Regions from separate parts of the Tepidimicrobium xylanilyticum genome, predicted to be linked through region 1. Evidence: riboswitches for the same ligand, from Rfam matches in the RefSeq annotation. Region 1 holds a riboswitch; each other region holds the start of a gene.
The links. A riboswitch is a leader RNA that binds a small molecule or an ion and turns the genes downstream of it on or off. The one in region 1 is predicted to bind cobalamin.
Positions count from the first base shown of each region.

Region 2: linked by a shared signal. The riboswitch ahead of BLV68_RS05040 (ATP:cob(I)alamin adenosyltransferase) and the one ahead of BLV68_RS03590 (FecCD family ABC transporter permease) in region 1 are both predicted to bind cobalamin.
Region 3: linked by a shared signal. The riboswitch ahead of BLV68_RS15730 (DUF4430 domain-containing protein) and the one ahead of BLV68_RS03590 (FecCD family ABC transporter permease) in region 1 are both predicted to bind cobalamin.

Region 1 covers NZ_FNNG01000002.1:280,805-286,457, forward strand. The annotation lists gene pdxS (pyridoxal 5'-phosphate synthase lyase subunit PdxS) at 93-953, shown strand; gene BLV68_RS03590 (FecCD family ABC transporter permease) at 1,082-2,056, opposite strand; cobalamin riboswitch at 2,185-2,360, opposite strand; gene ribH (6,7-dimethyl-8-ribityllumazine synthase) at 2,448-2,912, opposite strand; gene BLV68_RS03600 (bifunctional 3,4-dihydroxy-2-butanone-4-phosphate synthase/GTP cyclohydrolase II) at 2,927-4,129, opposite strand; gene ribE (riboflavin synthase) at 4,134-4,787, opposite strand; gene ribD (bifunctional diaminohydroxyphosphoribosylaminopyrimidine deaminase/5-amino-6-(5-phosphoribosylamino)uracil reductase RibD) at 4,801-5,653, opposite strand, start outside.
Region 2 covers NZ_FNNG01000003.1:161,614-174,439, reverse strand. The annotation lists gene BLV68_RS05075 (radical SAM/SPASM domain-containing protein) at 1-252, shown strand, start outside; gene BLV68_RS05070 (radical SAM/SPASM domain-containing protein) at 249-1,682, shown strand; gene BLV68_RS15405 (hypothetical protein) at 1,961-2,122, shown strand; gene BLV68_RS05065 (radical SAM/SPASM domain-containing protein) at 2,214-3,587, shown strand; gene BLV68_RS05060 (YkgJ family cysteine cluster protein) at 3,620-3,982, shown strand; gene BLV68_RS05055 (hypothetical protein) at 4,410-4,673, opposite strand; gene BLV68_RS05050 (Y-family DNA polymerase) at 4,685-5,929, opposite strand; gene BLV68_RS16260 (transketolase-like TK C-terminal-containing protein) at 6,216-6,317, shown strand; gene BLV68_RS16255 (transketolase-like TK C-terminal-containing protein) at 6,395-6,535, shown strand; cobalamin riboswitch at 6,581-6,753, shown strand; gene BLV68_RS05040 (ATP:cob(I)alamin adenosyltransferase) at 6,923-7,405, shown strand; gene BLV68_RS05035 (DUF4430 domain-containing protein) at 7,423-7,821, shown strand; gene BLV68_RS05030 (hypothetical protein) at 7,826-8,329, shown strand; gene BLV68_RS05025 (carboxylate--amine ligase) at 8,481-9,671, shown strand; gene BLV68_RS05020 (Mur ligase family protein) at 9,701-11,236, shown strand; gene BLV68_RS05015 (hypothetical protein) at 11,522-11,839, opposite strand; gene BLV68_RS05010 (hypothetical protein) at 12,439-12,826, shown strand, end outside.
Region 3 covers NZ_FNNG01000004.1:153,535-166,360, forward strand. The annotation lists gene BLV68_RS06370 (DUF5018 domain-containing protein) at 1-3,555, opposite strand, end outside; gene BLV68_RS06375 (DUF4430 domain-containing protein) at 3,637-4,560, opposite strand; gene BLV68_RS06380 (ABC transporter permease) at 4,680-5,999, opposite strand; gene BLV68_RS06385 (COG1361 family protein) at 5,996-7,825, opposite strand; gene BLV68_RS06390 (ABC transporter ATP-binding protein) at 7,822-8,523, opposite strand; gene BLV68_RS15730 (DUF4430 domain-containing protein) at 8,544-9,590, opposite strand; cobalamin riboswitch at 9,735-9,919, opposite strand; gene BLV68_RS06405 (YibE/F family protein) at 10,028-11,146, opposite strand; gene BLV68_RS16270 (CC/Se motif family (seleno)protein) at 11,205-11,372, opposite strand; gene BLV68_RS06410 (N-acetylmuramoyl-L-alanine amidase family protein) at 11,598-12,329, opposite strand; gene BLV68_RS06415 (FMN-binding protein) at 12,523-12,826, opposite strand, start outside.

The DNA.
Region 1 (5,653 bases):
CATACACTATATTGATACGTTGACATTATATATACACTTTTGATATTATATAGATACACCAAAAACTGTATTTATGAAAAGGGGGATGCTTTATGGTTAAACTAAAATCAATAAATGAAAAGCTTGCAGGTGGTGTTATAATGGATGTTGTGAATGTCGAGCAAGCTAAAATTGCTGAAAGTAGCGGTGCAGTTGCTGTTATGGCATTAGAAAGAGTTCCTTCAGATATTAGAAAAGATGGCGGAGTTGCTAGAATGTCAGACCCTAAGTTAATAGAAGATATATTAGAAGCTGTATCCATTCCAGTAATGGCAAAAGTCAGAATTGGTCATTTTGTTGAAGCACAAATTCTCGAATCTTTAGGTGTGGATTACATAGACGAAAGTGAAGTCTTAACACCAGCAGACAATAATTACCACATAAATAAAAAAGCTTTCAATACACCTTTTGTTTGTGGGGCAAGAAATTTAGGAGAAGCACTAAGACGCATAGGTGAAGGTGCATCAATGATAAGAACAAAAGGAGAAGCTGGTACTGGAAATATAGTTGAAGCAGTAAAACATATGAGAACAATGATGTCACAAATAAGACAGTTAGAAAATATGCCTAGAGAAGAGCTTATGAGCTTTGCTAAAAAAATAGGTGCTCCTTATGACCTGGTGGTATATGTTGCTGAAAATGGTAAATTACCAGTGTTAAATTTTGCAGCAGGTGGAATCGCTACTCCAGCAGATGCTGCCTTAATGATGCAATTAGGTTGTGATGGTATTTTCGTCGGTTCAGGTATTTTTAAATCTCAAAATCCAGAAAAAAGAGCAAAAGCCATTGTTAAAGCTGTCCAAAATTATAATAATCCAAAAATATTAGCTGAAGTTTCAAAAAACCTAGGGGAAGCTATGATAGGATTGGAAATTAACGATATCCCTAAAGAATACCTGTTTGCAAAAAGATAAATTAAAATATAGATGAAGGAGAACTTGTTTTAAACAAGTTCTCCTACCCATAGGAAAAACATAATGCTATAAACTCCACTATATTGTACCGTTAATATTGTACCATTAATTTTTACTTACTAATCCACTTATACCCTCTCTTTCCTTCTTAATAGAAATAAAAAGAAAGGTGCCCCTAAAGCTGACATTATTATTCCTACTGGAATTTCCATTGGTGCTAACAATACTCTAGCCACAGTATCACATAACATAACTATTGTTCCTCCTAAAAAAATAGATCCTGGAAATAATATTCTATAATCCGAACCTATGAACAATCTAGCAATATGAGGAACTATAAGTCCAACAAAACCCAATAAACCAACAGCAGAAATAGCTGCTCCTGCTAATAACGATGATAGTATTATGAATATAAATCTGGTTCTTTCAACATTCAATCCAAGACCTGTAGCTATTTCATCTCCTAACATTAATATGTTTAATTTTGTTGGCAATAGTAATACTAATAAAACTCCTACTAATGTATAAGGAAGTATCATCTTTACCTGAACCCAAGTGGTAGATGATAAACCGCCTACCATAAAAGATATTACACCTGCTACTCTGTCAGGATAAAATGTCATTAATGCATTTATACCAGCATTTAACAAAGACGATACAGCTACCCCTGCTAAAATTAATCTGGTTGGTAATACTCCATCTTTCCAAGCTAATATGTATATGAATAGGGTAGCCAACAATGAACCAACAAATGCTCCCATAGGCACTAGATAATAGAAATCAGGAAATAAGATAAGCAAAATTAATACTGCCAAACCTCCCCCCGCAGACACTCCTATAATATTTGGACCTGCTAAAGGATTCCTCATAACTCCTTGAAGTATAGCTCCAGATAATGAAAGACATATGCCTACAAGGCCTGCCACTATAGTCCTTGGAAGCCTGACATTCCATATAACTTGTCGATTGATACTATCCTCATGAGATAAAATTGCTTTAACTATTCCTTTTATGGATATTTTTACTACCCCATTACAAAGGCTGATAAAAAAACTTAACATAAATAGAAAAATAAATACTGTAATTACGTATTTCTTTTGCATTGCCCACCTCTTCCTATGTCCTATTCCTAATAAAAGTCCTACCTTCTAAAGGTAGGACTTTTTTAAATAAATAACGTGCATATAAAAATACCTAATAAAAATAAGCCTAGCCTTCCCTCCGAAGGTTATCCAGCGAAAAATATTAGGCAGGTCTCCTAACTTTTGGTCATCCTACTATCAACACCTCCCTAAGAAAATCTCAGTGGTATGAGTTGATTTCATCCCAATTACAGTAGCGGGGCTGTACTGGATTTTCACCAGTTTCACTTTTTATCCATAAGGAACCTAATATTTACAATATTAAATTTTATTAAATTTTCCAATCTTGATTCTATCATAGGCCGAATTTTTATGCAACAATCCTCAACAAGCTTCTAACATAGTATGTAAATCAGTTTATTTCTTTTAATAAATTTGCCATTTCTATTGCAGTAATTGCCGCATCATAACCTTTGTTTCCACTTTTTGTACCTGCTCTTTCAATAGCTTGTTCTATATTGTCTGTTGTAATTACTCCAAATATAACAGGTATTCCAGTACTTAGGGAAACATTTGCTATTCCTTTTGATACTTCGCTTGATACATACTCAAAATGTGGTGTTGAGCCTCTTATTACTGCCCCAAGACAAATCACTGCATCATATTTATTGGTTTCAGCAAGTTTTTTTGCAACTAATGGGATTTCAAAAGCACCAGGAACCCAGAATATTTCAATATTTTCTTCTTCGGTTCCATGTCTTTTTAACCCATCTATGGCACCTGATAGTAATTGACTTCCAATAAATTCATTAAATCTTCCTATTACAATAGCAAATTTCAAATCTTGAGATATTAATTTCCCTACATAAGTTTTCATTGCTTACATCTCCTTTACTTTATATTTAAAATATGCCCCATTTTTTCTTTTTTTGTTTTTAAATAAAAATAATCCTCATCATTTGATTCTATTTCTATAGGTACTCTTTCCACTACTTCCAAGCCATAGTTAGACAAACCATAGATTTTTTTAGGATTATTCGTCATAAGCTTTATCTTTTTTGCTCCAATATCTGATAATATTTGAGCACCTATTCCATAGTCCCTTAAATCTTCAGGATAGCCTAAAGCCAAATTAGCTTCAACTGTGTCCATCCCTTTCTCTTGAAGTTCATAAGCCTTGAGTTTATTTATTAAACCTATACCTCTACCTTCTTGCCTCATGTATAAAAGTATTCCTTTTCCTTCTTCATTTATCCTTTTCATAGATTCATGTAACTGCCCTCCACAGTCACATCTCAATGAAGCAAATACATCCCCCGTCAGACACTCAGAATGAACCCTTACAAGGATTGGCTCATCACAATTTATATCTCCTTTAACTAATGCTAGGTGATGTTCGCCATTTATTTTATTTACATAACCCATGATGCTAAAATCTCCATATATAGTGGGTAATCTGGTTTCAGCAACTTTGGAAACTAAAATTTCATTTTTTATTCTATATGCTATCAAATCTGCAATAGTAATTATTTTTATATTATGCTTTTTTGCAAAATCCATAAGCTGCGGTATTCTTGCCATAGTGCCATCTTCATTGATTATTTCACATATTACTCCTGCTGGATATAGTCCTGCTAATCTTGCCAAATCTATGGCTGCTTCTGTATGACCCGCTCTTTTTAGTACTCCACCCTCTTGTCCTTTTAAAGGAAATACATGACCTGGACGCCTAAAATCTTCTCCTGTAACATTTGGATCAAGCACTTTTTTTATGGTAGTTGCTCTTTCCCCTGCCGAAATTCCAGTAATAGTATCTTTATAGTCTATAGAAACAGTAAAAGCCGTTTCATGATTATCTGTATTTTCCTTTACCATTTGCTCTATGTTTAACTCCTTTAGCCTTTCTTCTATTATAGGCATGCAAACTAGTCCCCTAGCATATTTAATCATGAAATTAATCTTTGAATCTGTAATTTTTTCTGCTGCCACTATTAAATCTCCTTCATTTTCTCTATTTTTATCATCTACGACTATTACAAAATTACCATTTCTAATATCTTCTAATCCTTCTTCTATAGTATTAAACTTAAACATCTTATCACCCCTGTATAAAGCCATTATTTTTCAAAAAATTTATATCTATTTTACTTTCATTTTGAACTTTCTTGTAAGACAAAAATCTTTCAATGTACTTCCCCACCAGATCACACTCAATATTGACTAAATCGTTTATTTTTTTAGTAGCCAATGTTGTAACCACTTTAGTATGAGGAATTATAGCTACCTTAAACTTCTCCTCATCCACAAAGCTTATAGTCAAACTTACTCCATCTATAGCAATTGAACCTTTGTGAACTATATATTTTAATATATCTTTTGAACTAGATATGGTTATCCACATTGAATCCCCTTCTTCTTCAATTTCTTCTATAACACCTGTACCGTCTATATGCCCAGTTACTACATGTCCTCCAAGCCTATCTCCTACTCTCAAAGCTCTTTCAAAATTAACATAATCTCCACTCTGTATAAATCCAAGATTTGTCTTTCTTATCGTTTCAGCCATTACATCCACTTTGAACAAATTCTTATCAAATTCTTTCACAGTTAAACACACACCATTAATGGCTATACTATCCCCTATGGTAATATCCTCGACTATCTTTTTACATTCAAAAGTCATAGTCCATATTTTATTGCTCTTTTTTATATCAAGCACTTTTCCTACTTCTTCTACGAGTCCCGTAAACATAACATCACTTCCTTTATCTTACATAACCTTCAATCATTATATCTTTACCTAATTTAGTAATCTCCATATCTTTCAAGTCTACTACATCCTTTATATGTGCTATTCCTTCCCCTTCAACCGGAGTTTTTGCATCTCTTCCTCCAATAATTTTAGGAGCTATAAAAAATACAACTTTATCTACTAAATCCTCCTTAAAAAAGCTAAAACTTACTTCTCCACCTCCTTCTATTAACAAGCTATCAATCTCTCTCTTTCCCAGTTCTTCCATTAAGAACTGTAAATCCACTCTTCCGTTTTTTGCTGAGCTTACTAGTACTTCCGCCCCTTTTTCTCTAATTGCTTTTACCTTATCTTCCAATGTAAATTTGGTTACTACAACAATAGTGCTAGAAGGGTTTATATTTAGTACTTTTGATGTTATTGGAATCCTACCACTACTATCCAAAATAATTCTTATAGGATCTACACATTGCATATTATCTAATCTTGTATTTAACATAGGGTCGTCCATTATTACCGTATTTACTCCCACCAAAATAGCTGAAACTTTTTGCCTTAATAAATGTCCATATTTTCTTGCTTTTTCTCCAGTTACCCACCTGGAATCTCCTGTATATGTAGCTATTTTCCCATCTAAACTCATGCCAGCTTTCATTATAGTGAAAGGAATTTTAGTAACTATGTATTTAATATATATCTCATTTAACCTCTCAGCTTCTTCTTTTAAAACCCCAACCTTCACTTCCAACCCATTTTCTCTTAGTATTCTTATACCATTTCCAGAAACTATTGGATTAGGATCTTCCATAGCTATAATTACTCTTTTAATTCCACTTTTAATTATCCGATCTACACAAGGTGGAGTC
Region 2 (12,826 bases), on a different contig from region 1:
TGTGATTTCAAAAAAATTTGGGAGGAGTCTCCTAAGGCTAAATATTTAAGGAACATATCTGTAGATAATTTTCCTATTTGCAGAAAATGTGATTTAAAATATATTTGTGCTGGTCATTGTAGAGCTTTGACTTATGAGGAATATAAGGATTTAGAGCATCCGTTTGTATGGTGTAAAGATCTACATGATACATATATAGATACGATGTGGTATATATATGACATGAAATCAAGAAAGGAGGTAGCTAAATGAAATATAGCTCACCTACATATGTTCCAATTGAGTTAACTGGTAAGTGCAACTTAAAATGTAAGCATTGTTATGGGAACTTCCCTAGGTATGAAGATAATGAAATGACAACAGAAGAAATATTCACATTAATAAATCAATTATATAAATTGGGGGTATTTAGATTTGAATTAGGTGGCGGAGAACCAACTTTAAGAGATGATTTATTGAGCATTATTAAACATATAGATAAATATAGAGATATCAATGTAAGTATAGTAACTAATGGTATACTGTGGAATGAAAAAATGATCTATGAACTATCCAAATTGAAGGGAAATAAAAAGTATGTTCATATTTCTATGGATGGTTATGATGAAGAAACTTATTCATTTTTAAGGAATAATAAAACTGCATTTAATAAAGCTATTGAGACCTCTAAAATGATGGTTGAATATGGTATAGAAGTAGCATGGAATTTTGCAGTAGGCAAAGAAACATATTCTTATCTCCCTAAAGTATTAGAATTAGCTAAAGAAATGGGAATTCCCCATGTTAGATTAATGGTTCTCTATAATACTGGAAGGGCTATTGAAGATAATGTAGGTTTTAATTATGAAGAATTTCAAAATTTCATGATTGATTATATTGAGAGGTTAGTTGTAAAATCGCCAGTCCCTATTTCGTTAGCACTAACTCAACCATTTGAATTTTTTGTACCATTGTTGGAAGCTGGTTATTCAAAAGAGGAAATTCTTGAGAAAATTCCCTATGCTGTTAATAATTTAAGCGATGATTATTATAATAAACAGACTAATTTAGCATGTCCTGGTGGAAGAATGCTTGGTGCTATTGATTCTGTAGGGAATATGTATTTTTGCTGTATTTTAACTGGAATTTCAGAATTTATAGGGGGTAATATTTTCAATAATAATATAAAAGAAATTTGGGATAATAGCCCAGTTTTTAATTGGATACGTTCAATTAGACTAGAAGATTTAAAAACTGACTGTGTTGAATGCAAATATCATTCTCTTTGTGGAGGTGGATGTAGGGCTAGGGCTTATTTTTATTCAGGTGATATTTTAGGGGTAGATCCTTTATGTCCATTTGTAAAGAAGAAAGACAAGATATCATTAGAAATTCCGGTAGTTACCAAGAAAAGAATTGAGTTTCCCAGGGAGGTAAAGAAATTTGAATCATCAAATGCATTTTCAGTTAATGTTAAAGGTAGGTCTATGAGAATAAGAAAAGAAGAATCAGGCGGTAGTGTATTTGTGCCGCATGATACTTATTTGAATATCAATAAATCTGGATATATGATATTAAGGTTGTTATATGAAACTAAAGATTATGAAAAAGTTATAAAAATAATTAGTGAAAAATATAAGATTTCTAATGATAAATCAAGAGATATTATAAATAAGTACTTGGAGAAGCTTATTGCAAATTGATGCTTAGAGAAATTTTTTGATACATAGGTTTAGCTATGAAACAGGTAGTTAAGTAATAGTAAATATTATTGAAGGTCTTATACTTATGGTACCAGATTAAATAATTGCTATTTAAAATACTTGGATAGGAACTTGATATTAAAGTACTAATTTGAGTTTATACATAATCTAATATATAAAATACTGGATTTATTAGTTGTAATATAAAAAGATGTAATGATAGTACTAGTGAAGGTTTTTTGAAATTAATTAAAAATTAATGAAAGGAGGGAATTGATGTGGAAAGAATTAATTCTGTAAGATTAGATCTATTAGATTTTGAAGATTTAGACCAAGAATTTGACTTTATAGGATGTGATGATTTCAATCCTGACTTAACGACTTCATCTGCAAGTGTCATGTGGTATAAGGCAGGACAGACAGTAATAACATTTGAGTAAATAATATAATAAGGATAGGATTGTTTTAATGCAAATAACTTGCATTGAAACTAACTATCCTTATTATATTACTATATAAGGTGGTGTTTATATGTCAATATTAAATAATGAATATGTGTATTATCAAAAAGGCAATAAATATTTATTTATCTATCCGGATATTCCTTATTGGTTAGTTGTTAATGAAAATGCAAAAAGGTTATTAGAATTGTTTAAGAAAAAAGATGATATTGAATCGGTAGTAGAGGAATATGTAATAAGATATAATGGAGATGCTGATAGGACAAGGGCTGCAGTGCAAAAAATTTATGATAGATTATTAGAACACAAAATTATAAAAGCAAATTATGGTAATAGTGTAGAATGGAAAGGGATAATTGATACTGCTGGAATTAATATAACAAATAATTGTAATTTGCGATGCACATATTGTTACGCTGATGCTGGAAAGGAAATAATTAATTATCAAGATGAAATTGATTTTAGTGGAATTAAAAAATATCTTGACGGAGTTAAAAATTATGCCTCAGAAAATTGCTATATTCAATTTACAGGGGGAGAACCGCTCTTAAGAAAAGAATTATTATTTAAGTCAATTAAATATGCTCGAGAAATTGAACTTCCAAAGATAACAATAAATACTAATGGTATATTAATTGATGATGAAGTAGCACGTTTCTTTAAGGAATATTCTATTGATAATATTACAGTATCACTTGATGGCATAGATAAAGAAAAACATGATAAATTTAGAGGAAAGGGTAGTTATGATTATGCAATTAGAGCAATAAATATACTTAAAAAATATAATTTAAATGTTACTGCTAGCATGACTGTACACAAAGAAAATTTTGATTATCTGGAGGGATTTATTGAATTTTGTAAAATCAATGGTATCCAATGTTTCACATCACCTTTGTTTCCTATCGGAAGATGTAAAGAGGATGATAAGTTGTGTCATGTGCCTTTTAATGACTTATATAATATATTATCGAGATGGTACTCTGAAGGCAGATTCAATCAAAAAGATCTAGCTGGTACACTATTTCATACAATGATATTGCCTATGCGAGATTTAACAAGACGCAATTATTGTGGAGCAGGAATGTCTAGTGTTTTTATGGATGCTAATGGTGATATATATCCATGTACAAATACAATAGGTGCAAGTTATTTTAAATGTGGAAATATATACGATCAAATGTTTGATCAGATATGGTTTAACTCAGAAACTCTTAAAAAAGTAAGAAACGACATTAATGTTGATAATATTATTCCATGTAAAAAATGTGAACTTCGTTATATATGTGCTGGTTTTTGTCGAGGTGTAACTTATAAAATTACAGGAAAAATAAATTCTCCTTTTCCTTGGTGCAAAGAAATAAAACAATCTATAATAAGTGCCATGTGGGATATAGGCGAACATCCTGATGTTTATAAAGGAGTAAAAGACAAATTTGCATAAAAAAATGCTTGAAACAATGGGAGGTGGAATCTATGTTGACATATGCAGATATAAAAAGTGATTTATGTGTACATTGTGGTGCCTGTTGTAAAATATTTATTCCCGTAAAATGTGATGAGAGATATTTAAATTTTATTAAAAGTATAGGAATTCCATATATACAGGATTCACCAAATACAATTCGGATTGTATGGGGAAACTGTCCAAAGCTAGAGATAATTGAAAATAATGATGAAAAAAAGTATTTATGTACAATTTATGAAGAAAGACCTCAGCTATGTAGGGATTTTAATTGCATTGCTTGGGCCAAAGTTAGTAATACATATGAAAAATCTGATTTAGTACGTCATGCCGAGAAAACTTTTTATAAAATATCTAGGAAACAACAAGTTTAAATTTTGAAATATATAGTGTAATTTGACTTGTAGCTATATGGTTATGAATATTCTTCCATTTTTTTATTTGTAGAATTGATGCTAGGAATTGTTATAAGTCTTAAATAATCTGCTTTAAAAGCAAGAGATCTCAACATAAATTTATATAAGAACTGTAGTTACGAATATTTTTATTAAAAGAGGACATGTCCAAATGTTTACAGGGATTCTATAGTGGGTACCACTTTCTATGTATTTTTTTGCTGAAAGGTTATAAGTATTTTTAAAGACCCACAAATTATATGATAATTTCGAGAATAAATTTAGGTATAAAATGGCTTCTGATTATATTTGCTAACTTATGCTTTTATTTTAGCTATTTTAGATAATATATTTTTGGTTTTTATCCTAGCTAATTTTGTACTAAACTGCTATACAACTTATTAAATTAAATTTTAAAAAGAAACCATTTAAAAGTATCCACTTCATATTTTAGTTCATATATCCTTTTAGCATTATTAATTATGCTTTCACACCTGTATAGGATCATCCTATTGCCTGCTAGTTTTTCTTCTTCAACAAATAAAACCTTATCAACTTTTATGACTCTGTAAACGTTGTTTGCATCCACAATCCTATATCTTAATGGAATTGGATTTTTATTTACACTAAACCAAGCGATCATCTCTATAGGTTTCATCAATACTTTCATCATAACCACCCCTATAAGAAAATTGACATCATGGGATAATCTGTTTCTGTTACTACTCCACCAATAATAGGCTTTATTCCAGAATGGAGAAAGCAAGAACGAATTATGGAATTATATCCATATTTATTTCGTATTTTATCTATGGTTCTATCCAATATTTTATCTTTTTCACTATAATCCTCTAACAAGGATAGCTGTTGAAAATCGTTAGAATACAATTCAGAAATACTTATGGAAAACCGCCTTATAGGTTCTCCCTGCCACATTTCATCGAATAACTGTTTAACAGTTTTATATATGACATTAGTAGAATCGGTAGGTAAGTTTAATTTCCGTTGATGGGAATATGAATAAAACTGATTATTTTTTAAGGATACAGAAATCACCTTTCCGCATTGTTCTAAATTTCTAATTCTCATACCTACCATTTCCGATAAAGCCAATAAAAACATATGGCTTTCCCTTTTATTATCCACATCATAGGCGGTTGTAGTGGAGTTGCCTATAGATTTAATGGGAAGGGATCCATTTCTTACGTGAGAGTTTTCCATTCCATTGGCGTATTCCCATATGAGTATCCCTGGTTTTTTTAACCACGCGTATATATAATCTTTGTCTAGTTTAGCCAATTCTCCTATGGTAAAAATACCTCTTTTGTTTAATTTCTTTTTAGTCCTAGGGCCTATCATAAACAGTTTACTTATCGGCAGAGGCCACATCTTATCTCTTATCTCATAATGGAAAAGAGTATGAACCTTATCGGGTTTTTCAAAATCTGAGGCCATCTTAGCCAATAATTTATTGGGGCCTATGCCTATATTTACTGTAAAGCCCAATTCCTTTTTTATTCTTTCCTTTATTTCATAGGCAGTATCTAAAAAGTTTGTTTCTCTATTGTAAGAATAATCCATAAATACCTCATCAATAGAATACCTTTGAATATAAGGGGAATACTCTTTTAATAGGTCTATCATGGAATTACTGGCCTTCATATACATTTCATAGTTAGGTGGAACTATGGTTAAATTTGGGCACTTCTGTCTTGCTGAGTAGAGACTTTCTCCAGTTAAAATGCCGTATTTTTTAGTAGGAATGGATTTAGCCAGTACTATTCCATGCCTCTTTGATTCATCACCTCCTACTATGGAAGGGATATCCCTTAAATCTATGACTTCTCCATGTTGCAATCTATATGTTGCTTCCCAAGAAAGGTAGGCAGAATTAACATCTATATGGAATATAATCCTGTGTTTCATTAAAATCCCTCCAAGCCTATTATAACAGAACATATGTTTTGTGTAAATAGTATTTTAATATTTTTTAAATATTAGAGGAATGGTGCAATTATTAACAGGATTTTTGGGTTATATATATAATATGGGATTGGATTAAACTAAAGGGGAGGATCGCATTAATATAGATAAATTAACCATTAATACCATAAGGGTTTTATAGGCAGAAGCCCATTTAGCAGCTCATTTTAATAGGCCAAGCCATGAAATAATAGACCACCATACCTATATACTTGCAGGAGACGACTGCTTGATGGAAGGCATTAGCTATGAAGCTGCTAATAGATTGAAGGATAGGGGAATTGGTACTAAAGTGGTAAGCATGCCTTCTTGGGAGATATTTGAAGAATAAGGAAAGAACTATAAGGAAAAGGTACTGCCTAAAGAAGTAACCAAAAGATTGGCCGTAAAAGCAGCATCGGATAATATATAGGCAGTGATGGGAAAATCTTATCTATAGATGATTTTGGAGCATCTGCACCAGGGGATAAATTATTCGAGAAATTTGGATTTACAGTAGATAGGATTGTAAAAGAAGCTTTAAGATTATTGGATTCGAATAATCAATAATATTGATAAGCATTTAAAATTATAGTATTATAAATCTAGATGAAAACTTAATATCCTAATATAGGTTGCTTTAAGCATTAATAGGGAAACAGGTGAAAATCCTGTGCGGTCCCGCCGCCGTAAGGTATTTTAGTAGTTTACAATGCCACTGGGAAACTGGGAAGGCAAACTACTATTACAAGCCGAGCCGGAAGACCTGCCTATATTAGTACAACGACAACTTCACGAGGGATGGAGGTGTTGTATGATTAGATGAGGGTGTTTCGTATATTGAACACTTATCTATGGATACAGTATGCAAACCTTTCAGCTTGAAGTTGGGAGGTTTTTTGTTTGCTAAGGGAGGTGTAAATTATAAAGAAGCTGGGTGAAATTTGCTATCCATTTATGGATGAAGAAGGGCTATTTTGTGATTTTGAAATATTATCTGATGGTATTAGTAGTTATTTTGGCTTATCTTTAGCTATAGCTAGAGATAGAGCATATCCAGATGACATATGTAATATTCTAGAATGGTTAGCAGAGATGAGCCTACATGTTAATGGTTCTTTAAGAGGTAAATTGGCCGTTGAACAAAAGGATTTGGACAGGTTATATGAAATATATTATTTTTACAAAGATAAAATTCACGTTGAAGGCTTTACACTGCCTGTTGGTTCCTATCTTTCTTGCCACTTAAATGTGTTAAGATATAAAACTAAAGAATTAGTTCGATTACTTCATAAGATAGATCAACAACAGGAGAAGGTGCCAAAGATATTGTTTTCATTTACTAATCTATTAGCAAATTTTCTATATGTTTTAAGTTGTTATATAAACTTTTTAGATAGAATGGAGAATAAGCCTTTTATATCTAAGAGTTATAGATAAAAGTGAGGAGGAATATTATGAATAAAAAAATAATAGCAATTATATTAGTTTTAATAGTTACAGTACTATTATTTGCTGGGTATAAGGCATTTTTAAGCCCTAAAGGGGTAGAGGGTCAAAAATTAGTTACAATACATGTTATTAATAAAAATGAAGATGTAGACAAAACATTTGAATATAATACAGACCATAATTTTCTATTAGAACTATTAGAGGAAAAGGAAGAAGAACTAGGGGTAACATTTGAAAAATACGATTTTGGTACCATGGTAACAGGAATGTTAGGATATGTAGCTGACCCCAACAATCAAGAATACTTCCATATTTATATTAACGGAAAGGATGCGACAACGGGGCCGGGAGAAATACCTCTAACCGATGGAGATACTTATACCTTTGAATTGAAAAACTATTAATGCCATGAAGATTAGAGATATAGCTCTTATAGGAATTTTAAGTGCAACTATTACAGCAGGGAAATTGGTCTTAAGTTTCATACCCAATATAGAAATTGTTACCCTATTATTTATTGCATATACCATTGTGTTCGGTTATAAAAAGGTATTGCTAATATCAGTAGTTTTTACAACTACTGAAATATTCATATATGGGTTTGCTACTTGGCTCCTTGTCTATTATATAATTTGGCCCATCCTTATTATAATAACGGAACTATTGAAAAGGAGGGTAAAATCTGAATATGGTTATGCAATCATAGGAGCCATATTTGGCTACACTTTTGGAATTTTCTTTTCCGTAGTAGAATCCTTTTTCTATGGTGCAGCTTATGGATGGGCTTATTGGGTTAGAGGTTTATTGTTTGACTTAATCCATGGAACTTCAAATTTTATTATAGTCCTAGTTCTTCTTAAACCTATATTAGATATATTAAATAGGTTAAAGAAGACATATTATAGAACTTAAAGCTAAGGCAATACCTTAGCTTTTTTCCATAAAAATTTTATGTTTTTAATAATTAACTATTTGGAAATAATTCCATTTATATGCTACAATATTTTAAACAATGTAATGGTTTATATTAATAGAAAAGTGGATAGAATATTGAGGTGGAATAATGAAAACTAAAGCTGTTGTTCTTGGAGCTAATTATTATATAGGATTGAGTATTATGCGCTGTCTAGGTGTTCATGGAATACCTACTGTTGCTATAGACTATTCAAAAAAGGGTACTTATGGATTTTACTCTAAATATTGTTCTGAGTTTTTGGTTGGACCAAATTGTAAGAAAGACCCTGAAGGATTATTGGATTTTTTAGTGGAATATGGCAAAAAGCAAGAGCATAAGCCGGTTTTATTTCCTTCTGCAGATGGATATGTAGAATTTATGGATAAGTATTTGCCTATTCTATCTAAATATTATTTAGTTACACAAACAGAAAAAGGTCTATATACGAAGGTTATGGATAAGGGAGAATTACATTCCTTAGCTAAGAAACATGGGGTATTAGTGCCAGAGACAGTTCATATAGATGAAGAAAATTTTAAAGAGAAGGTAGAAGAGATTATAAAATTTCCATGCTTAGTAAAGCCTACTGATTCTCCTGCTTTTGTATCCAAATTTAGGAGGAAACTGTTCAAAGTGTATAATATAAAGGAATTGGAAGAGGCTATTGAAAAGGCTACTTCTGCAAATTTGGAGGTAATAGTTCAAAGGATTATACCCGGCTTTGATGACCATATGTATACCTTTGATGCCTATCTAAATCAAGATGCTAAGGTAACACACTGGATAACATGCCAAAAATATAGACAATTTCCCGTTAATTTTGGGGCTTCTGTTTATACTGGACAAAAATATGTACCCGAATTATATGACATAGGTGGCAAGTTCTTAGAAGATATTGGTTATAAAGGTTTTGCAGAAATAGAGTTTAAGAAAGATGCAACTACTGGGAAATACTATTTAATAGAGATCAATACTAGGACTACCAATCTTAATAGTTTGTTGTTTAAGGCAGGAATTAATATGCCCTATATTGCTTATCGAGAATTAACAGGTAAGCCTTTAGAACCTTATGCCATTACGTATGATACAAACTTAGTATTTTGGTATGCCTATGAAGATTTATTTGCTATAAGGGATTACTTAAAAACTGGACAATTGAAACTAATGGACATAATAAGGTCTTTTAATAAACCAAAGGCATATGCTATCTGGGATTGGAAGGATCCTAAACCTGCTTTTGCATTTCTTGGAAATAAATTTGGTTCTTTATTTAGAAAAATGTTTAAGTTTAATAGGTAACACTACTTATATTGAAGGGAGTACTAAAGATGAGGCTATATGGATTACTCCAGTTTATAGATGTAATTGAATTCTGGAATGAAAAGGATATGGATATAAGGGGCATTGCTTATAATTCAAGAAAGGTAAGCCCAGGGGATTTGTTTGTCTGTATAAAGGGAAGCAATGTCGATGGACATAAGTATGTTAACCAGGCCATTGAAAATGGTGCAGCAGCAGTTATAGTGGAAGATTATCAAGAGATAGACATTCCACAATTCCGTGTAAAAGACAGCCGTAAGGCTTTAGCTACCTTGAGCCATAACTATTATGGTCGTCCTTCGGAAAAGATGACGGTAATTGGTATTACAGCCACCAATGGAAAGACATCTACTTCATTTATGGTCAATTCCATTTTGGAAAGCTATGGAATAAAGACTGGGCTAATAGGCACCGTTATGGTGAAATATGGAGATTTTATAGAACCGGCAATATTAACAACTCCTGAATCCTTAGACCTTCAGCGTCATTTTGCCCAGATGAATAGAAAGGGAGTTTCCCATGTGGTAATGGAGGTTTCCTCTTCTGCCTTGGAGCTCAACAGGGTAGGTGAGGTGGATTTCGATATAGTAACTTTAAATAATGTAGGGAGAGAACATATCGATTTACATACTTCCTTTGAAAAATATTTTGAGTATAAAGCCAGCTTAATAAGAAATGCAAAGTCAACTGCTTGGGCCATACTAAATTTAGATTGTCCCTATTCCAAATCTTTAATAGATGAAACGAAGGCGAGGGTTTTAACTATTGGAGTAAAGGATAATAGGGGGGATTTATACTGCAGCAATTTAGACCTATCTACAGGTAGACCTAAATTCAAAGTCCATATTCAAAATCCAATTAAGGTTGACAATATGGGGTATGAACCTCAAGAATTTAATATAGATTTGTTCGTTCCAGGCTTCCATTCCGTTTACAATTCGATGGTAGCCATATCCGTTGGGCTATTATCTGGTGTACCTGTTCCCATAATTCAGGAGGGGATCAATTCCTTTAAGGGAGTGGAAAGGCGCTTTCAAATCATATATGATGAAGGTTTCAAAATAATAGACGACCATTTTGCAAATCCTGAAAACATAAATGTTACATTGGAAACCTTGAGCATGATGGATTATAATGATCTTCACATAGTATATGCTATCAGAGGCAGCAGGGGGGTAATTACAAACAGAGAAAATGCTAAAGCTATAGTCAGATGGGCTTCAAAGCTAAATATTAAAGAGATAATCGCCACATTAAGCAGATCCCATGTCGCAGAAAAGGATAGGGTAAGAGATGAAGAGATAGAAGTTTTCAAGGAGATAATGGATGAAGCAAATATTAAAGTTCACTTATATGATGAATTGCCAGATGCTATATCCCACGGATTATCCAAAGTATCGAAAGAGGATATATTGCTTCTGGCAGGTTGCCAGGGGATGGACTATGGGGCCAAAATTGTCCTAGAAGAGATATATAAGTCAAAACCAAATATGGATAAAAAAGAGCTATTTAGAGCACTAGGGAATAGGATAGCGGGGATGTGATAAAACTGGTTTAAGCTAAAAGTAGTTATAACTTAGCTGACAATGCTTTTATTTCTGATTATTTTCAAAAAATAAAATTAATGTCACTAAATGTTTGGTGTTGGTGATTAAACCAACGTCAAACATTATAGGACTTTTAAGTCAACAGTTTTTCTAATATCATGTGAATTACATGGGTATCCAAATACCATTATCTTTTACTGCTACAACTCTTCCAGCACCTGAAACAATCCTAAATCCTTCATCAATAAATTCAAGGAATGGTAATTCTACTTTTAATAATTTCTAATTTGGATTATCGTCCATGATGTTCCACAGTCTTTCTAGATAATCTTCTCCATGTCTACAAACAGTGATTATAATATCACGGTCACTTGGTTCTGAAGTTATGGTAGAAATTACCGCAACGGCTAAAGTAAAGGGGGTTCCTAGCATAAATGCTAACGATAGTACAGAGGCAAATGCAGATAATTTTTGCCTAAGCTTTTCTTCATCTTGGTTTTGAAAATCTTTCATTCTCATTTCAAATTGAGCTCTTTTAATTTTGTTTATTTGATCTTTTGATAATGTAAGTGTATCAATATATTCTATTCTTCTTCCCATAATAAATCTTTCCTTTGCTTTTTTACTTTTTAATACTTTACTGTCTGATTAGCAAAACAAATAATAATAATTTTGATCGTTTTTATGTCATATATAGTTAATAATTTTTATTATATGTGTAATATAATGAATTAGTATAATATTAAGGCTATCAGATTTTTGACCTGTTTTTAAGCTTTAAGATAGCTTTTCTTAACTTCATAATATTAACGCCTCCTATTCATTTTTATTTAAGAAAATTTAACCTGTTTGTTTCTCACTATATATAGATATTTTTTTAACTAAAATGTAAACGTGTAATTTAAAATATTAAAAAAATTTAGGGGTTTCTTAAACATTACAAAATAGATATGTTTAGCAGTCTTTTTATAATGGATTTATAGGGGCTTTAGTTCATTCATGAAAGGAATTTGCCAATATTTATAAAATATACTATAATATAGTAAGGGCTTTCTTGAATTTATTATCAAGGACAAATCCATTTATACTAAACTCATAGAATTAATATTTAACTAGATACTGTAGATGAAAATTTAAAAGTAGAAAAGTTATGAAGCGTTATTTCAGAAAGGTAAATATTATGGGGATGGTTTAAAAATATGAAAAGATTAAAATATTTGTTTTATGTTTTAATATTGTTTTTATTATTATTAAACTTTTACCAAAATTATATTTTTTATAGGATTCCCTATAACCCTTTGGCTGAACTATCCACAGATATTCCAACTAAGTTTTATTTAAATTTAAACGGTCCCAATGGAGTGACTTTATCTAAAAGTAGTTATAACTTAGATGACAATGCTCTTATTTTTGGTTATTTTGAAAAATTAAATTTAATGCCTCTAAAAGAAAAAAGACACAGAGATGAAATTTATAAACATGATACTGAATCATACTATTCATGTGGATTTAGATTTGGCGATTTGAAATATAGCTTTGTATATATAACGGAAGTTTACTTAGATGATTTGACGGTTCTTTCCATTA
Region 3 (12,826 bases), on a different contig from region 1:
GCTGTCCTTTGGTTCAAACTCCGCTTCATTTATGAAAACTTCCTCTAAATAGGTTCCAAAGGGAAATTTAAAATCAATAGATTGCTTTCTTACATCTATATGGCCTTCTACACCTCTTAGTACAAATTTTGTAAATCTATAACTTGCTTCTTGTTTTATAATAACCATTACCCTATATTCTCTTTGAGTCCCATCTTCTGCCGTTACTGTATATATAACTGCTCCTTTAGTAAAATCTTGCGGTTCAGTTTCATCAGGAGATATACTTACCCCTTGGTGATTAAAGGATACTATAAGATTTTTTAATTCATATTCATCAGTGTCAATTGGAAGCTCTATATTAACAATTCCCTTTTGATTATCTATATAGACTTTGGCATCTGAAAAACCTATCACCTTGCCAGCCAATATGTCTTTTTTCCCGCTCTTTACCCCTTCTTTCCTTTCTATTTTGACCCAATATTTTTTTGTGGTTATACCATCTTCTGCTGTTACCACATATTCTACATCTTTTGAAAAATCCTGTTTCTCCTCCGCACTTGGGGATATGGTTGCACCTCTGGGGATTTCTATTATAGGTATTATATTTTTTAATTCTTCATCTGATATTTCTCCTGGCAGCTCCACTGTAATAATGCCTAGTTCATGGTCTATGATGCCGTTTTTACCCAACAGCTCAAATCTTATAATTTCTGTATCTTTGCTAAATTCCTTGCTAAAATCAAAGGGCACTCCGTCATAGTATAAGGAGTAGGGTTTTCCTCCATTTTCTACGAAATTAATATACCACTGCAATGCATACATGCCTTGGTAGGTTGCCATGAAATTGTAAGTATTATTGGTATGTCCAAATCCGTCTATAGCAGGGGTTACAAATTTCTTTATCCAATTGACTATCATATTATCTTCTGGTCCTCTGGAAAATCTATAGTCGGAAAAAGGATCTATTCCCATGGAACAGAGGGCAATTATAACTTGAGATGTGGATTCACTATTTGCATCACCCCATGAAATCCCTAAAAAATCATCACTTAAAGGCTCTACCCCTTTGGCTGATTTAGAACCTGTAAACAATTCTACCCCTTCTTCTAATTTCTCCATTACTCTTTCCCCATAAATGGGATGATTTTGATATGGATATAAGGCCTGCATCAACATGGCCACCATGTCAATCCCAAATCTATCAGAACCGTATTCATGATCTAATAGAAATTCAATATAATCTTCCCTTTTTAAAACCGAATCAGCAGGTATAGAATAATTCCCCATGTCCAGTGCTATAAGGGAAAAAGCCGCCCCATTTATGCCACCAAGATTTTCGTTATACAGCATCTCCATTATATTGTTAACCTCTTTTCCAAAAGGTCTGTTTAAGTCTGTCCTAAAGGGCTTATCATTAATTTTAAATGGTTCCAGATTGGAAGCATCTATTCCCAAAGCAGTTAAAGTCATAGCAAATCTAGCAAAATCCGTAATCTTAGAGCTGGATAGTTCTCCTATTTCCTTATACATATCAAATCTTTCAGGCAAATCTTCATATGTTTTTCTTATTCCATCAGGGAATCCGTTATTTTTTCCCTCATAAAAGCCTATATTCATCCATTCCCAGTCTTCCGAAGTAGCTTCTTTTTTATATTTAGCATATATGTTGTCCCTCAGCTTCTTGAGCATATTCATATATTCTTCACTGGGGCCTACTTTTGCTTTGTCACTATATCTTACATAAACTTTATAGGTTTTCTGGTCTCCGTTTTCAGCGGTTACTGTATAATCGACGGGCCCTTTGGAAAAGTCCACTTCTTCAAAGCTGGCAGGTTCTACTTTTGCATTTGGAGAAACTTCAATAAAGGGTTTTACCTTTTTTAAATCAATAGATGAAGGAACCTCTACAACAATATCATTTCCTTCTATTTTGCCTTCTATAGTCCCCACCCTAAAGGACAGGATTTCATTTTCCGAAGAAGCTTCCCCAATAATTACCGCTACCTCATATTCCTTAGTAGCTCCTGACTCAGATATTACTTTATATGTCACAGGTTTTGTAAGGTCCTGTTCCTCTCCTGAATCTGGTATTATTTTAGCTCTATAATCAACCTTGATATAGGGCCTTAGTGCGGAAATATCTGAACCATAAGGTACTTCTATAAGAATCTTTCCCTTTTCATGGTCTATGTCAGCTACATAATCACCTATACTAAAATAAATAATTTCATTGTGACTAGACTTTCTAAAACTGATATTGAGATTGTAAATTTTTTCTAGCTCCTTATTTACTACTTTTATTTTTTTTATTTCCTCTGCATTTATAGTTTGGTCAACTGTTATTGGGATTTGACTGCCTTTTTCATCTATATAATAAGCAGATGTGCCTGTATGGAATAAATCTAAAGATAAATTTTTTAGATCAACTTCAAAGGGTATTTCTAAATCTATGGTATCTCCATTTATCTTTCCATATATTCTTTCCCCATATTTACTCGTATAGATTAGCGAATTTACTAGTGGGTCAGGTTCCTCGGGCAGTATCTTTACTATCCATTCTCTTTCCAAGTGGCTATAATCTTTTATACCATAATAATCGAGGTATTTTTCATGTATGGCATCAATGGGCTTTACTGAATAGATTGCTTCTCCATCTGTTTTTAAATTCCCTGATTTATGCCTTGCTACCACCCAGTCAGGGGTTGCTATCTTAATCTGTGATTCATCTAATTCCATATCCTTTGGAATGTATATGTTAACTAAAGAATTTTCCCTATCAATAATCCCTGCATATTCACCTATTCTAAAATCCAATATCTCTGCCTCATTTATCCTATGGGATTCTACGTAATCTACAATATCATAGAGCAGCGGGATAGATGCTTCTATTTTGGCCCTGGATAGATATATATCAAACCCTGATTCTGGTAATCTCCAATTATCTAAAAGCATCTGCTTCCATTCTCTAATTGCATTTAAGGCATAGGCCCTCAAAGTAGGATGATAGTCTCCTGCCTTTTTAGGCACTCCTTGATTTTCTATTGCATCTGCTAATCCTTGAAGTCTATTTAATGCTTTTATAAAGTCATCTTTTAAATCATCTACTTCTTTAGGGTCTACCCTTTGACTTCTATCGTAATTTTCCATAAACCATGCAGGCATGAAGTCTTCCCTAGTATCATTATCATAGGTAAATTTATATAGATGCTTTACTGGTAATTCATAGTTATGTTTTTTTCCATCTGGTACAAGTTCTCCCAATGGGGGGTTACTAAATCTGTCCTCCATTATATTCCAGGCCCTTGTTTCTGCTTTTGTAATAGTAGCCTCTTTAACATTTAGAGGAACAAAGGTAGTATATTTGATATATTTTCCCACTAAAGTATCATTTAAAATATTCTTGGGCATAATCGTGCCTGGATAAAAATGTTCCTTAGAGAATATCCTCTGAAAAACATAAGCCTTCCACTCAAATTTCCTATCATGAGCAAAAGCAAAACTTCCAGTTGAAAGTAAAATCGTAATTGCTAAAAGAAAGCTTAATATTCTTCTTAGTTTTAGGCTTTTTTTCATATGAATCTCCCTTATCTTCCTATATTTTATCTGGATAATATATGGGACAATATTGCCCCATATATTATCTTTAATTTTTTACTACCATTCAGGTCCACCTAGGTCTATACCCCAGTCAAAGGTATACCCCCATATCATAGTTTCATCACTTGCTGTTATTATATATTGGCTTGCTCCCATATTGGGGACCTCATCGTTCATCTTATAAATCCAGCCTGTTCTGTCATTCCACCACTCTTCAGGTGGAAAATCCTCTGGGTGTGTCTCCTGGAATAGTAAAGCTGGTAGAGTTTCATGACCATTTCTTCCAATTTCACTTACATATCCACTGTCTGCACCTATTGCATTAAGGTTCAGATATCTAGCACCTATTGCTCTTTTAAATACATCCATTGCTGACTCCCCTATATCTGCCAATACTATTACACTCAACTGTCCATTTTCCAAACCATCTACTGCATTCTGTACCCTATCTTTTGCTAAAGGATAGTCTTCTGCTAGTGGAACTACATAACCTTCTTTATTTTTGCTTTTATACCTTCCATCTATCCAATCATTTGCATTTTTTAAGTCAATGGCAACTATTATCGGTGTGTTTGTCCCCTTAATACCTGCATTTATTTGATAGGTTCTAAAAATTGTACTACCTGATTTCAGAACAAAATCCACATATCCATCACTAAAGTTTACACTCATGTTTGAAGTATATGGGACTCCATTTACTTCTAGACTATATTCTAAATCGTCAAACTCAGCTTCTATTTGTACATCACTTAAATCTACACTATTACTAGGAAACTCAATATACCCAGTATATCTGGTCACACCATTTACCTCTACAAATTTCATTTCCACTGAATATTCATTTGAACCATCTATTGCTTTTACCTCCAAAACTCCGTCATCCGGCAGTATTTCCATCTCTGCAAATGCAGACACACTCAATCCCAATACTAATACCAATGCTAACAACAAGCTAAATATTCTTTTCTTGCTTTTAAACATATTCTAATTCCCCCTTTAATAAATTTTTCTTTTAAGGACCCTATTCCCATAAGATATATCCTATTTCATTTTTTCACCCCCAAGCACAGTATTTATGATAAACTGCACTTCAGCCCCTGCTATTCTGTCCTTATGGCTGTCTGTGGACTTACTCTCATGGCGTTAATTGCAGGACCTAATGCAGATATTACAGCTACTAAACCTGCAAAAAGGACTCCACCTACGGCTAACCATGGTGGAATTATAGACCTTACTTCCATTTCTTTTAAAAGTACAGGCAACAGCCTTTGCAGACCAAAACTTAGTGCCAGGCCTATAATTCCCCCTATTATTCCAATTATCACTGCTTCTACTAAAAACATCTTTACTATATCCGTTAATTCACTGCCCAAAACTTTCAATATGCCTATTTCCTTCGTTCTTTCATTAATTGACATCATCATAGTATTGGCAGTACCTATTCCTGCTACCAAAAGGGATACTCCTCCTATGGCTGCAAGCACTCCCTGAATTTGCTTGGATTGTCTTCTAACTGACTCTAACATATCGTTTAAGGAGTAGGTTTCAAATCCTGCTGCTTTAATTGCAGCTATTACATCTTGTGCAGAGTCTGTGTCCTCAGCTTTTACCCATACCATCTGATAGGTTTGAAGTTTTGATAATTCATTGTCTTCCTCATCTTCTTTTGGTACTGAAGGCATATATTCTTCATTATCTTTCATTATTTCCTCCAAAATCTCATATTCCATGAATCCAGAAGTATCATAATTGCGGTTCTGATTGCTGCATATTCCTGTAACTTGAACTCTGTAATTTTTCCCCATAGGAAGTGCCCTGCCATCTTCCCCTGCTTGGTACTCACCCATTAAGGATTCATAATTAAAGGACATCCTAATATTAGATTTCATTGGATCTAGGGGCTTTTTAATGGAGGCAATTTCTATCTTTTCCCAGGTTTCCGGGTCCACAAAGGAGTCTTGGACATCGTCGGTTAGCATTATTTCAGGTCTTATTCTAGTACCTTTTAAAGGCAGTTCCCCTTCTAATGGAATCAATTGAAAACTAGGAGCAGTTTTCATATCTATACCGTAAAGTTTAATAAGGGTTATGTATTTCCCATTTTTTAAATATGGAAATACCTGCAAAACTGGTGTTACCGCCTCTACTCCATCTAATTTTTTAAAAGACATTACTGCTTTCTCGTTTAATAATGGCACTTTTCCCTTTTTGTCCCTTGGTGGCATTACATCTATTTTAGTTAAACTTCCCATTTCTTCTATGGTTTCCCTATAGGTCTGATCATAACCTAAACCTATTGAAACAAGTACCACTATAGATGCTACTCCTACCGTCATGGCTAAAGCCGTTAAAATTGTCCTTACCTTTCTTCTCCACAGATTTATAAAACCCATGCGGAAAAAGTCCCTAGTCCTCATCATAGTTTAAACCTACCCTTTTTTATCATATAATAGGCTCCTCCAATTAAAGCTAATGCCCCTAGAGTTCCTCCCACAATAAGGTCTTTATTTTTCTTGCTTTTGGTTTGGATTTGTTCTTCAACAATTTGACTGCCTAAATAATCCTCCTCTTTTATTACCAATTGAAAGGGTAACTCTTCCATGTATTCTGCTCCATCTATATCTTCATATTTTATAATAAAACTTCCTTGTATTTCGCCCGGGCTGGTCCCTATTATTTGAAAGTCTACATCAGTTTTAGCTGCTGGCAGCAAATCTCCCCCATAGTATTCCTCTACCATTGCTAGACCTTCCCCTTCTACATCCACCTGTAAATTAAATATTTTTCCCTTGCCTTTATTCATTATGGGTATGGTTACTGCAATTGGTTCTCCCTTAGCGTGTTCTGCCCCATAGATTGCAGGCTCACCTAAGGATACCTTTACTTCTTGTTTTATTTCCAATACTATTGCTTGAGAATAGGTTCCTTTAGTTACTTTAGGAGTTTCATACTCCATATTAACTACTATTATGGAAGTTGGGTTGACAGCTGTTGGGAGTGCTTTTAAATAAAAGGTTCTAGTTGCGGTTTTTTCTGGCCCCAAATAGTCAATATAGGCACTATCACTTTTGCCTATATCTGGCATTAATTCTTCTTCAGCCAATGTTAAAGCAATACTTGCATTTTTTATACTCTTATTCTTTGAAGTATTTTGCAGCTTCAGCGTTAGTTCGAAGGGTTTGCCAGCATATATGGTTTCTGGATTTGTGGTATAGGATACAACCATAAGTTTTGGTACAGAATCTGGAAGCTCTACTGGTTCTTTAGGTTCTTCTTTACCCTTAATTACATTTATATAGGCAGAAAACAAACTTTCTTCCATCTTCCCATTTTCCATATATGTAGCTCTAAAGTTTATGGGTTTAGCTCCTGAGGTAACCTCTGGGGATATCGTAAATTCATATTCTAGCGTAATTACATCCCTGGGATTCATTCGAGGTATCTTTCTTCCATAATTGACTACTTCTACTATGAAAGGCCATTCGTCTAATGAAGTGGATATTACGGGATGAATATTTATATCAGTTAATGTACCTCCATTGTTTATTATTGGTATTTTGAACTTTATCCTTTCTCCTGCATTCCCTTGAGGTGCCGGAATCAAAGAACCATCCTTTTCTACTGTAGCAACACTTAGTGCCCCCATTTCATTTGTAACCTTAGATTCGCTACCATTTTCTGTTACATTTACATAGGCAAACAATTCAAATTCTACATCTTCCTTTATTTGAGTCCCATTTATATCATCTTTTCTCCAAATTGTAGCATTTATCAAAAATGGAACTGGATAAACCCCTTTTTGGGCCCTTTGAGATATAGTAAAATCATAAAATACGTCTGCTCGGCTGTTGTAAGTCATATCTTTTATTCTTTTAATATAGCTGGCATTATCAATTTCAAAAGGCCAATTTTCTATTTCAGATCTTTCAGTAGGAATGATTGGCTCTATGGTAATATTTCTAAGTACGTAATTTAAGCTGGGTACATATTCCCTATTAACTGCTAAGGGCAATTCTATTCGCACCTTATCTCCTGGTTTACCAACTACTGCCTTAGTACCTGTATCTGCTATTACAATGGCTTTTTTATCGCTTACTTCGATTTTATCCTGTCCCGGTTTGTTTTGCTTAGGAGTAGTGGTAGTATCATCTGCTGCATAATTAGCAGATGGCTTATATGCAAATATAAATGAAATTAATAATATAAGCACTAATATGCCTATAAAACCTTTTCTTTTTAGATTCAATGATTTTCCTCCTTATTCAGTTTTGAATTTATGATTTTTCCATCCTCCAAATATATGGTCTTTTCTATATAATCCCTTGTGTCCTCATCATGAGATACTAATACAAAGGTTGTCCCCTTTTCCTTGAAAAGTTTTTCTAATAATTCCATTACTTGTTCACTTGTCTTTGTATCTAAATTTCCTGTAGGTTCATCTGCAAAAACTATTGGTGGGTTTGTAACCAAGGCTCTAGCTATACCTACACGTTGCTGCTGCCCTCCAGACATTTCATTTGGTTTATGATTTGCATGGGAGTATATCCCTACTTGTTCCATAATTTCTTTGGCCATTTTTTCCCTTTCTTTAGGAGCTACCCCCCTTAATATCAAGGGAAGGGCTACATTTTCTAATGCTGTATATTGAGGTAATAAATTGTAAGATTGAAATATAAAGCCTATATTTTCCCTCCTGAATCTGATTCGTTCTCTTTCATTCATTTTTTCAATATGACCACCAGCAATTATTATTTCACCAGATGTAACCTTTTCCAATCCAGCCATTAAATTTAAAAGTGTTGACTTGCCCGAGCCAGAACGTCCAGCTATCCTAAGCATTTCTCCCTTTTTTATGGACAGATCTATTCCATTTACAGCCTTAATTATGTTTTTTCCTAAGATAAACTCTTTCCGGACTTTTTTTAATTTTATGTATCCTTCCAATCAAATCCCATCCTTTACTATTAATCACCTATCCATTCTTGTCCTAAATCTTTGCCTAGATTACAGGTATAGTTCCATTCGATTACATCTCCACCTTTAAGCACATATGCTCCTGCTCCATAGTTTGGATACCAGCCATTTACACAGTACATCCAGCCACTCCAACGACCACCATCAAACTCATATAAATTATTAATTCCTTCTACATAGGCGGATCCCCCTTCGCCTCTATAACTTACGTGAAACTTATACTGTTCTTTAGCCATGAGTAATACATCTAATACCGTATCCCCTTCTTTAATTCTAAATTCTGTATTAGCTAATATTATCCCACTTTTAGGTACTATACCCTGCCACTCTGGATTATCAGCCATACCTTTAGCTACAGCTGTATCACAGCGAATTTGCATGGTTACTATATTTTCCTTTTTACGCTTTTCTTTTTGTTCTCTTTCTTTTTTCTCCTTCTCTTTTTTAGCTTTTTTTGTGGCTTTTTTCTGTTCTTCTGTTGCTTTTTCTTCTACATTTTTGTTCTCTTCTTGGTCCTTATTATTTTCTTCAGGACCCTTCTTTGTATTTTGACTAAGCTTCCTTATTTCCTCCTGAAACTTATTTATTGTTTCTTCTTCTTTTTTATTTTTTTCTTCATTTATTTTATCTTCCTTTATTTTATCTTCCTTGGCCTTTTCAAGGACTAGGTCTTGGATAGATGCTTCATTCTTTTTTCTCTTTTCCTTAGATTCCAATAACTTTTCCCAAGGTGATCTCCTTTCTTTGGAATCTGTGGCATTCGAATTGATATTTTCCCTTTCTTCCTCATGGATTTTGGATGAATCATGGAATTCTACTTTTTCATTTCTTAACTTGGCTAACATGGACTCAGAACTCTGGCTTTCACTAATTTCCTCTGCACTGGTATCCATCCAATATTCAATCTCTAGCTTATTAGTTTGTCCAAAGACCACATCTTCAGAAAAATAATCTTTTATTCCCCTAAAAATCTGTATGTTCCCCAAAATAATTATTATAGATAACAATAGTAACAGGAAAACGTTTCTCTTCTTCATTTAACTCCCCTCCGTTCCTAATCCATACTCGGCATTGTTGCTGTATTAAAAAATGCCTTAACCACCATAGGTTAAGGCATTTATAGGCCCGTTCATATAAAAACAACACAAAAATACACATTACCTTAAACCCAGGAAGGTATATGTTACATTGCAGTTTAGGCAGGTCTCCTGACTTATGGTTCATAGTTTACCTTCGCCTTCCCAAGATAAGTCTCAGTGGCAGTTTGAAGGGTCACTCACCAATTACAGTGGCCGGTCCGTTCAGGATTTTCACCTGATTCCCTTTTAATCTTTACTTAAAAAGAACCTAAACCTTATATTCAATTTTTACCATCTAATTATAGTCTATATTTCATTATATATTCTGTCAACAATATTTTTATTGTATTAGCTTAACATATTTGTCAATTGGCTATTGGAGTCATGTAAATTTTTTAGAAACCTTCTTTCTTGGAATTTTCCCTTTTTATTAAGAAGGTGGAAACCAAAGCAGTTAATGGAATGGTTAGAACCAATCCAATGCTGCCCGATAGGGACCTTACTATTTCCGTTGCAATAATGTCCAAATTTATGACTTTAATCATAGAGGTTTCATAGGCCATGAATAGGAGCAATAAAGGTATGGAGCTGCCAGTATAGGCTAATATCAATGTATTGGTCATAGTCCCCATTATATCCCTTCCTACATTCATGCCTGAATTAAATAATTCCTTCCTTGTAAAGCTTTTATTGGCATTGTGTATTTCCTCTATAGATGAGGCTATAGACATCCCTACATCCATTATGGCACCTAGAGCTCCTAATATGATTCCTGAAAACAATAGGCCTCGAAAATCGAAATCCACCCTTTGGGGGATGAACATGAGCATGGTAGCTTCTTCACTGCTAAGGCCCGTTAACCTAACCTGGCTGCCAACAAAGTAGGCTATAATTCCAGCAATAATCACACCACTACAAGTACCTATTATGGCAGAAATGCTCTTAGTATTAATTCCTGCAATAAATAAAATGGTAATTATGGTAATGACTATGGCAGCTAAAACGGAAATAGGAATTGGATTTATTCCTTTCAACATCAAGGGCAACAATATCTTTACAATTATAAATATGGTAATGCCCAAAGTCAATATAGCTTTCAACCCTTTTCCTCTCCCAATGGCCAGGATTAACAGTATGAACAAGGCTAAAAGATAGAAAACATAGCTTTGTCGAGCATAATCCGTTATGTAAACTTCTACAAAATCCTCTTCATATTCTTCAATGCCTACTATTACCCTATCCCCTTCTTTTACCACAATATCATAGGCCATATTGTTGGATAGGTTGTTTTCCACCTCAAATATTTGGCCTTTGAACTTCCCACTAAGTATTTGAAGCTTTACATATTGGACTTGGCCTAGTAAACCTTCTATTTCTTCAATATTCTCCCCTTCCTCTACTTCTAAAACAATAGCTCTTTCCATATGTATTTCCGTTGGTTCCATATAATCGCTGTAAACTTTTAATGGGATCAATAGCACTAACAGGAGAATAACCCAAATTTTATCATTCATATTAAACCTCCAATATTTATTACTATGAATATTATAATATACTAGGCCCCATTTTCTTTCAATCTACATATAGGTATTTAATCCAAAAAAACCTCATCAATTTAAGCCTTATTTCGTCATTTTTCTTCCTAACCTCTGGTGAACAATATACTCTAATCCCATCTATATCATATCTATGGTAGAGAGATTCATCTTTAGGTATTACCATCTCAACAGATGGTTCTATACATGTTAATCAACCTTTAGCAGCCACAATTAGCTTAATGGTAATTGCCTTATCCTTACAGTTCCTTTCTATAAATTCTCTGGCCTTTGGGTCAATAGTAATCTTCATCCCTATCCTCCTCTTTTTTTCTATCTACATTATTATATATATAGGGGTATGATATCGATCCACGTTACTCCTAATTGTCAACTGAGCCAGGTAATAGTTTATCTACTATCGCCTGGCTCAATTCAAATACTCAAGTATCCCTTTTTTTATAGCATAAGCCATTTTCCTTTTGTATTCATCATCTTTTAATAATCTGTTTTCCTCTAGATTTGTAATAAACCCTACTTCTAATAATACTCCCGTATATTCAGTTTCCCTTAATATGAAAAAATCCTCCGATAAAACTTCAGCTCTTATTGTATCATCCTTTAAATATTGGTCATAAAGGTAAAGGTCTATGGAATGGGCAATTTTTTCTGCCAACTCCTTCCCATCTTCCGACCCTGGAAAATGGTATATTTTTGCTCCTCTAGCCGATGAGCTTTTGCTGGAATTTACATGAATGCTTATGTAAATTAAGGGTTCATTGGAATTTATGATATTTCGTCTAGCATCTAAATCCCTTCTATATCTTGATGAATTGATACTACTTAAGTGTTCCAAGGATTCATCTCTTTCCCTAGTCATTACTACATTAAACCCTTCCACTATTAATTCTTTCTTCAATTTTATCCCTATATCCAAATTAATATCCTTTTCTAAGATATCCTTAGGATTTCCGGTACCTCCATCTATTCCTCCATGCCCTGGATCTAATACAATAGTCTGGTTTAGCTTATAACTAAATATCCTAGTTACCCTCTGGTTTCTAAAGATGGCTATGCCAATTATGATAATAAGTAAAAAACCTATTAATAGTAATATTTTTCTATTTAACTTTATTACATGAATTCTTGGTTTCCCAGCCATTTTTCCCCCTAAAATAATTCTATTGCTTTTATTTTATATTATTTTTCATTCCCCGTTAATAGAACAAAAAGGAAAAAAGAGTTTTAATCCATTAATATTATCTTACTTATTGTGATTTGAGCCGGGAAGCTTTCAGCCATCACTGAGTAAAAGACTGTTAAAAGAGAGCAGATTACCTGCTCTCTTGACTAAATTACTTAGCTTGCTCTAATGCATTTTTAACTGCATCTTTCCATCCATTGGAAGTTTCTGTAGCTGTGGCTATAGCGTCTACATCATAGCTTTGTTTTTCTATCATTTCTTCCGCCATATCCACCCTAAATTGTTTTAAATTGGGTCTACCATCTTCGCCAATCCACTCATCATAGTCCACTTCTTCCCCTTCTGGTGTCATCCTTTTAAGTACAATATTGGTTATTTGACCACCTTCTATGGTCACTTCAGCTTCCTCATAGCCAAATTCCCTTTTTTCGCCTTGCCCAATATAGGTTCCATCC